Regions from separate parts of the Arthrobacter sp. USHLN218 genome, predicted to be linked through region 2. Evidence: predicted binding sites of a transcription regulator. Region 2 holds the regulator's gene; the other holds the start of a gene.
What was found. Region 2 encodes HspR, which represses chaperone genes until heat shock. Its sites were predicted from a motif close to AAGTTGAGTCNNNNNGACTCAACTT; they were not measured.

Region 1 (4,239 bases), on a different contig from region 2:
CATGCCCGGGCGATGGAGCACCGCGGGGTGTGGTTCCGGCCGCAGGAGGACGGGATGGCCGAATTGTGTGTGCAGACCGGTGCGGATACCGCGATGAGTGTCTATAGCCTGGTGCAGGAGCACGCGAAACACCTCAAGACCCTCGACGGGGAAACCCGCACCCTGGCCCAGCTGCGCGCCGACGTCTTCACCGACCTCTGCCTCCAACCCCCGGCCACCGCCGCTACCGCGGGTGCCGGGGGCAGCAGCCACGGTGAAGGCAGCATCGGTGCCCCTGCTGAGGCTGCTGCCGACGCCGCCGGTTCTGCCTTCGGGCCCGCCGCCGGCGCGGCTTTCGGGCCGGCGGCCGGCTCTGCCGTCAATGGCGGGAGCCAGGCTTTTGGGCCGGCGTCGGCCGGTGCTGCCGCTGTCGGGCAGGGCGGGCTTTTCGGCCCACCGGCCGACGGTGCTGCCGCGGCCGGGCAGGGCGGGCTTTTCGGCCCACCGGCCGACGAGACTGCCGAAGCAGCGGGCCGGAGTGTCGCGGAGGTGTGGGGCGGCGGGAACGTGAAGGCGTTCGTGGCGGTGTCGATGCCGCTGGCCACCGCGGCCGGCGGGGACGAGCCGGGCGTGCTGGCCGGGTACGGGCCGATCCCGCCCGGCATGGCCCGCCGGCTGGCCGGCCTGGCGAAGTCCTGGCTGCCGGTCATCACCGACGAACACGACCAGGCGGTGATCGTGGCCCGCCAGATGCGCTACCCGCCCGAGTGGCTCAAACGCCAAGTCCGGTTACGCGATGAAACCTGCCGCGGGCTCGGCTGCCGCACGCACTGGAAGCACTGCGAACTCGACCACACCCAGGCGTGGGAACACGGCGGCAAAACCGAGCTCGATAACCTCGTCCTGCGCTGCAAACCCGACCACCTGGCCAAACACAACGACGGCTGGCACACCACCCAACAGCCCCACGGCGTGATCCGCCACCAGACGAGGACCGGGCAGACCTACACCAGCTACCCCGACGGCTCCTGGATCAGCCACGGCATCACCCCGCCCCCGCCCCCGCCACCAGACCCCTTCAACGACACCACACCACCACCCTTCTAAGCGCGCCTGCAGGTGGCATGTGGCAGGTGGCAGGCGCCGGATGCAGGTGTCTACCTGGAACCTGCAGGTGTCTGCCTGGAGGCTGCAAGCCTCTCTCGCCTCCACGGCCCGGCAGGCCTCTGAACTCCAACACACACACGAACCCCACCAGCGGAACCCGAGCGCATAGATTCCATGCGCTGAACGCTTCCATAAGCGGCACGCGTGCGGCCGGACCGCTTGCCGGGAACCCCGTGGTTCCTCTGACCATGCGCCGGAAGGGGCTGGAATAGTGCAGGCCCGCCGAGCAGCAACGCCTTATAAGCAGGACCACGACGCGCGGGAATTCGACTCGGGGCGGCAGGAACGGGCCCCGAGATGCCGCGAAATGTTGACCTAGGCATCAGGGGCAAGCCTTCAACGGGCGCATGCTGATGCCGCTCTTCGACGTAAATGTCGGTACCCGGCGCCCTCGTTCCGAGGCCCCCGTGAACGGGACCCCCAGGGCGGCCGCGGGCCCATGGCGGGAATAAACCCGCTGACCAAACGTTGACTTGAGTGCAACTTGCTCACGTTTGGGCGGATGCGGAATAATCTTTGGCACAACGCGTTAACTTGAGTCGAAGGCACTCAAGTCAAACAGGAGGATATATGCCTATCTTTTTCGGACCCGCAGGTTCCGGCAACGGCTCCTTCGACGAGTTCCTGGCCCGCTACCTGCAGGGCCAGCGGACCGCCCGCGCCGGCCGGCCGATCGATATGACGCGGCTGCTCAGCCGCCGCTCGCACGAGCTGATCGGCCGCGCCGCCCAATTCGCCGTCGAGCACGGCCACACGGAAGTCGACGCGCTTCACATCCTCCGCGTGATGGCGGAGCAGGAGCCGCTGGCGGAGCAGGTCCGCCGCGCCGGTGCGAACCCGCAGGCCGTTGCGCAGGCAGCCGAGCAGCGCCTGCCCGGCGCCTCGTCGGAAAAGGTCGATACCCCGCCGTCGCTGACCCAGTCGACCCAGCGGGCGCTGCTGGACGCGCACCAGGTTGCACGCGCGTTCGGCTCCACGTACATCGATCCCGAGCACCTGTTCTTTGCATTCGTGCTGAACGAGGAATCTCCCGCAGGCCAGGTCCTTTCCGCGGCGGGCGTTACGCCGCAGTCGCTGCAGGCGGCCGGCCAGGAGGCTTCATCGTCGGAGCCCGACCCGCGGCGCGACGCGGCCGTGGCACCGTCCGGCGACGGCACCACGCCTACCCTGGACCAGTTCGGCATAGACCTGACGGCCCGCGCCCGGGAAGGCAACCTGGACCCGGTGATCGGCCGCGCCGAGGAAATCGAGCAGACTATCGAGATCCTCGCCCGCCGTACCAAGAACAACCCGGTGCTGATTGGTGAAGCCGGCGTCGGCAAGACCGCCATCGTGGAAGGCCTGGCCCAGGCAATCGCCGCCGGCGACGTGCCGCAGCAGCTGCAGGGCAAGCGCGTCATCTCGCTCGACCTGCCCGGCATGCTCGCCGGAACCCGCTACCGCGGCGATTTCGAGGAGCGGCTCACCAAGACCATGGACGAGATCAGCGCGCACAAGGACGGCATCATCGTCTTCGTCGACGAGCTGCACACGGTCGTGGGCGCCGGAGGCTCCGGCGAGGGCAGCGGCATAGATGCGGGCAACATCCTCAAGCCGCGCTTGGCCCGCGGCGAGCTGCACCTCGTCGGCGCCACTACGCTCGCCGAGTACCGCAAGATCGAGAAGGACGCCGCCCTGGAGCGCCGCTTCCAGCCGGTCACGGTCGGCGAACCCTCCATCGAGGACGCCGTCCTGATCCTGCAGGGGCTGAAGGATCGCTACGAGGAACACCACCAGGTGACCTACACCGATGACGCCCTCCGGGCCGCCGTCGAACTTTCCGCGCGTTACATCATGGACCGGCAGCTGCCGGATAAGGCGATCGACCTGATCGACCAGGCCGGCGCACGTCTGAGCCTGCGGCGCGGTCCGCGTGTGGACATTGCGGAGCTGCGGGCCCAGGTGGCCAAGCTGGAGGAGGCCAAGAATGCCGCGGTCGCCGAGGAGCGCTACGAGGAGGCGTCCGGGCTGCGCGACGGCATCGAGGCGCTGAAGCAGCAGCTGGCCGCCGCCGAAACCGCCGCTGCGGGCGAAGGTGCGGGCGCGAGCGCTGTGAACGGGAATGCCGGCGCCCAAATCAATGCGGACGCCAGCGGAATCGACGACGGCGGGACGCGTGACGGCGTCGTGCCCTCCGGTTCCCGGGTGGTCGGCGAGGCGGAGATCGCAGAGATCATCGCCCGGGCCACCGGTATCCCCGCGTCGCGGCTGACCGAAAGCGAACGCGGCCGGCTGGCCCGGCTCGAGGAGGACCTGCACGGGCGGGTCATCGGACAGGACGATGCGGTGACCGCGATCGCCAAGTCCGTGCGGCGCAACCGCACCGGCATGGGTGATGAGGGCCGGCCCGTCGGCAGCTTCCTCTTCCTCGGCCCCACGGGCGTCGGTAAGACCGAGCTGGCCAAGGCGCTGGCGGAGTCGCTGTTCGGCGACGAGGACGCAATGGTTCGGTTCGACATGAGCGAGTTCGGCGAACGGCACACCGTTTCCCGCCTGGTCGGCGCGCCTCCGGGCTACGTCGGCTATGACGAGGCCGGCCAGCTCACCGAGCGCGTGCGGCGTCGGCCGTACTCCGTGGTGCTGCTGGACGAGGTCGAGAAGGCGCACCCGGACGTGTTCAACCTGCTGCTGCAGGTGCTCGACGACGGCCGCCTGACCGACAGCCAGGGCCGCACCGTGGACTTCCGCAACACCGTGGTTATCATGACGTCCAACCTGGGTTCGGAGTTCCTCGCCAGCAAGGGCGGAGCTCTCGGCTTCACGGCCAAGGGCGGCGACGGGTTCGGGTCCGAGAAGGAACTGCGCGCCCGCGTCATGGGCCGGCTGCGCGAGACTATGCGGCCCGAGTTCCTGAACCGGATCGACGAGATCGTGCTCTTCCGCAAGCTGGACCGGGAGCAGCTGCGCGGCATCGTGCGCCTGCAGCTGGCCCGCTCGGAGGCACGGCTCGCCGCGCAGGGCTACGGCCTGACCGTCGACGAGGCGGCCGTGGACTGGATCGCCGAACACGGCTACGAGCCGGAATACGGCGCCCGCCCGCTGCGCCGGGTCATC
Region 2 (4,239 bases):
AAGCAGGATAACGACGACGAGGTCAAGGCCGCGTTCGAGAAGCTCCAGGCATCGCAGACCAAGCTGGGCGAGGCGATCTACTCGCAGTCCCAGGCCGGCGCTCCCGGTGAAGGCGCTCCTGCTGGTGACGGCGCTCCCGGAGCCGGATCTGCCAACGCCGACGAGGACATTGTCGACGCCGAAGTAGTCGACGAGGAAGAGAAGAAGTAACGATGCCCCACCACGGTAACGAGCACGAACACGAGTCAGAGCCGGTGAGCTTCCGCGACAACCGGAAGATCGACCCGGAGACGGGCAAGGTCCGTGGGCCGCAGGAGGAGGCTGCCGCCCAGGATGCGGCGGCCTCCGCGGAGGCAGCAGGCCACGACCATGAGGATGTCACTCCCGTGGACGCGGCCCACGACTCCGGGGACGCACTGGCGCAGGCCGAGCAGATCCTCAACGAGGCCTCGGCCGAACCCGAGGCCGACCAGGCCCTGGTCGAGGAGCTCCGCAATGACCTGCTGCGGCTGCAGGCGGAGTACGTCAACTACCGCAAGCGCGTGGAACGGGACCGGGCGGTGGCCGGAGAGATGGCTGTCATCGGCGTCCTGAACTCGCTGCTGCCGGTGCTCGACGACATCGACGCCGCCCGCCAGCACGGCGACCTCACGGACGGCCCGTTCGCCGCGATCGCAACCAAGCTGGACGGCGTGTTGGAGCAGTACGGCCTGAACCGGATCAACGAGGCCGGGGTGGAGTTCGACCCGAACATCCACGAGGCCCTCATGCAGCAGCCCAATCCGGAGGTCAAGGTGGACACCGTCAACCAGATCCTCCGCGGCGGCTTCAAGTCCGGCGACCGGGTGCTGCGCGCCGCCCAGGTCATCGTGGGCGTGCCGGAGTAAGCGGCAACACCCAAACGGCCGCTGCCGGGAACTGCCTGCCTCGGGCAAGCAGTTCCCGGCACGACCCGTCCCGCCGGCCACGGCGGGACCCGCGACATTAACGACGACGAGAAGGAGGCATCCGGATGGCCAGCCAGGATTGGGTCGACAAGGATTTCTACAAGATCCTCGGTGTCTCCAAGGACGCCTCGGACGCGGACATCAAGAAGGCCTACCGCAAGCTGGCGCGGAAGTACCATCCGGACACCAATGCGTCGGACGCCAGCGCCGAGAAGATGTTCAAGGATGTTTCGGAGGCCTACTCGGTGCTTTCGGACCCCGAGGAACGCCAGCAGTATGACGCGATCCGTGCCATGGGCAGCGGAGCCCGCTTCTCGGCCGGAGGCGCCGGCGGTCCCGGTGCCGGCGGCTTCGAGGACGTCTTCGGCAACCTCTTCGGCCAGCACGCCGGCCGCGGCACCCGAACGGGCGGTTTCGGCGGCGGCAATGTCCCGCCCGAATTCGCCGACCTCTTCGGAGGTTTCGGCGGCGGCGGTTTCCAGGGGCCGCAGGCACCGCCGCGGAAAGGCGCCGACCGGACCGCGTCGACCTCCATTTCCTTCGCCGGTTCGATCAACGGCACGAAGATCGGCCTCCGCGAGCCCTCCGGCGAGGTGATCGAGGTACGCATCCCCGCCGGTATCAAGGACGGCCAGAAGGTGCGGGTCCGGGGCAAGGGACAGCCCGGCCCGGCCGGCAACGGCGACCTGATGGTGACCGTCAACGTCCAGCCGCACGGTTTCTACACCCGGGACGGGGACAACATCCGCGTCCATGTCCCGGTCACCTTCGCCGAGGCGGCGCTGGGCGCCCAGATCGAGGTCCCCACGATGAACGGCGAGCACGTCAAGGTGAAGGTCCCGGCGGGAACGCCGTCCGGCCGCACCCTGCGGGTGAAGGGACGGGGCGTCAAGACGTCGAAGGCGACGGGCGACCTGCTGGTGACCATCGACGTCGTCGTTCCGCAGAACCTGAACAAGCAGGCCGAGGAGGCCGTGAAGGCTTTCGCCGCGGCCACGTCCGACGCGGACCCGCGCTCCTCGCTGGCCGCCAAGGCCCGACTGTAGACGCGTGAAGAGGGGAGGAACGGCGATGGGCATCGACCGCAATGCGCCGATTTTCGTGATTTCCGTGGCAGCCGAGCTGGCCGAAATGCACCCGCAGACACTGCGCCAGTACGACCGGATGGGGCTGGTGTCCCCGTCCCGGCAGCGGGGCCGGCAGCGGCGGTACTCGCAGCGGGACGTCGACCTGCTCCGCGAGGTCCAGCGGCTGTCCCAGGAGGGCGTCTCGCTGGAGGGGATCAAGCGCATCCTCGAACTGGAGAACCAGGTCAGCGCGCTGCGTTCCCGGGTGGCCGAGCTGACCGCCGAACTCGACCAGACCCGGCGCCTGACCAGCGCCGAGGCCAGCCGCGTCTTCGCGGCCGGGCTGGCCGGCGACGTGGTCACCCTGGCCCGGGGCAAGCGTCCGCGGCCGCGGAGCCAGGCGCTGGTTGTGTGGCGGCCCCAGTCCTGACCGAAGCCCGCCGCGCCAGCTCGATGGCCCCCGCCAGCCGGGCGGCCAAGGCGGCGCCCACCCCGGGGATCTGCCTCAGGGCCTCGGCGTCCACGGCCAGCAGCCCGGCAGGACCGCCCGTCTTCTTCAGGATGAGCCGACCCAATTCGAGGCTGCTCGCCTCCCGCGTTCCCGAGCCGATGACCAGGGCCAGCACCTCAGCGTCCCTGAGCCGCCGGATGCCGACCCGGGCCATTTTCTCCCGCGGCCGGTCCGTGGCCTCCATGTCCGCAATGGATGTGTGTGTCTTCATGCAGCCACGCTACGGGCCCATGCCGGCCGGGCGGACCGGCGGGGGCCCGGATGTGCACGGCGGCGCTTCGGGGCGAACCTGTGGAGGAAGGGTCTAGGAATTCTGCTCCAGGGCGCGCTCGAGGATGGCCAGGACGCCGTCGTCGACCTCCGCCGGCGAGCGGAACCGCAGCCGCCGGTCGAAGGGATCACCGGACCGGCCCTTGACCGCCTCGAGCCGGGGGTCCTCCGCCTCGACGCGCAGCAGCAGGTCCAGGCTGCCCTTGTTCGCCGGCGTGATCTGGGCGAACTTGCGGCGCGGCGAATGGACCGAAACGTAGGTCTTCCGGGCCTGCAGCCACACCCCGTCGAGGGAAAGAGCCATGGACATCAGCCGGTCGGCGATCGGGCGCAGCGCCGGCCGGTCAGCATACTGCCCGTCGATCAGCTCGTCGCCCGACTTGAGGAAGAACTCCGGGTAACCGAACAGCTTCCACGCAACGGCCATGGCGGCGTAGCCGGTCACGCCCTGCTCCCGGAGCCATCCGGTCAGCTCCGCCTCCGTCGCGACGCCGGAGGCCCGCGCCTTCCCGGCCCAGGCCTCCGAACCCTCGCCGGTGCGCCGCACCAGCAGCTCCTCGTTCCAGTCGATCATCCCCTGCCAGGATGCAATGTCTGCCATCCCACCAGAGTACTGAGGTCAGCGGATCATGGTCCCGTCGGGAGCCACGACATACCAGACCTCGTTGACGCCCTGGCCGGTCACGTCGCCCGGCTTCGTGTCGTTCTGCCAGAGGTAGATCGGCATGCCGTCGATGGTGACCTGCTTCTTGCCTTCGGGCGTCTCGATGGTGCCGATCTTGGCCGTGACGCCCTCGACCTTGGGGGTGTCGCTTTCGGTCAGCACCGGGGGCCAGGCCACGATGCAGTCGCCGGTGCAGTTGCTGACGCCCGAGTCCTTCGTGTCCTTCGTGAAGTAGTAGACCGTCATCCCCTTGCCGTCGACCACGATCTCGCCGAGGGAGCTGTCCGCCGTCTTCAGGTCCACGGATCCGGCGGCGGCACTGCTCTCGCCCGTGGTGGGCATCGCGCTGGTTTCCGGCGCTGCACTGGTCTCAGGCGCCGCCGGGGGAGCTTCGTTGTCATTTCCGCCGCCGGCACAGCCGGTGAGTCCGAGGAGGGCGGCCGCCATCAGCGCGCTGGCGCCCCTGGTTGTGATCTTCATAAGGAGTCCTATCGGTTCGACCGGGCTGGGCTCGGTGCAGCGCCGCCGGGTGCGGGCCACTATTGGCAAAGACGTGCCCCGGGGCCAGAATGGTTCAACTGCGCGGGCCGCGGCGCAGTTGAACCAAGGGGCCTCCCGTCGGCGTCTGTGCAGGTACGGGTGTCAATTCGGCGCATGCTCGAAGGGATCGGCCATGGCGATGGAAGACGAAGCGGTCGCGCAGCTGTACCGCGAGTACGGAGCGGCGCTGCGGCGCTTCGTCCTCGCCACCACCTCGGACCCGGCCCAGGCCGACGACGT

Region 1: WFH44_RS18890 (ATP-dependent Clp protease ATP-binding subunit) is a predicted target of HspR. The motif match lies at 1,678-1,702, and genes of this name have one in related genera.

Annotation. Positions count from the first base shown of each region.
Region 1 covers NZ_JBBCYT010000009.1:157,718-161,956, reverse strand. The annotation lists partial or broken gene WFH44_RS18895 (HNH endonuclease signature motif containing protein) at 1-1,086, shown strand, start outside; gene WFH44_RS18890 (ATP-dependent Clp protease ATP-binding subunit) at 1,717-4,239, shown strand, end outside.
Region 2 covers NZ_JBBCYT010000005.1:157,808-162,046, forward strand. The annotation lists gene dnaK (molecular chaperone DnaK) at 1-210, shown strand, start outside; gene WFH44_RS13090 (nucleotide exchange factor GrpE) at 213-887, shown strand; gene WFH44_RS13095 (DnaJ C-terminal domain-containing protein) at 1,013-1,993, shown strand; gene WFH44_RS13100 (heat shock protein transcriptional repressor HspR) at 2,019-2,444, shown strand; gene WFH44_RS13105 (UPF0758 domain-containing protein) at 2,374-2,736, opposite strand; gene WFH44_RS13110 (DUF5655 domain-containing protein) at 2,830-3,396, opposite strand; gene WFH44_RS13115 (COG4315 family predicted lipoprotein) at 3,415-3,939, opposite strand; gene WFH44_RS13120 (sigma-70 family RNA polymerase sigma factor) at 4,133-4,239, shown strand, end outside.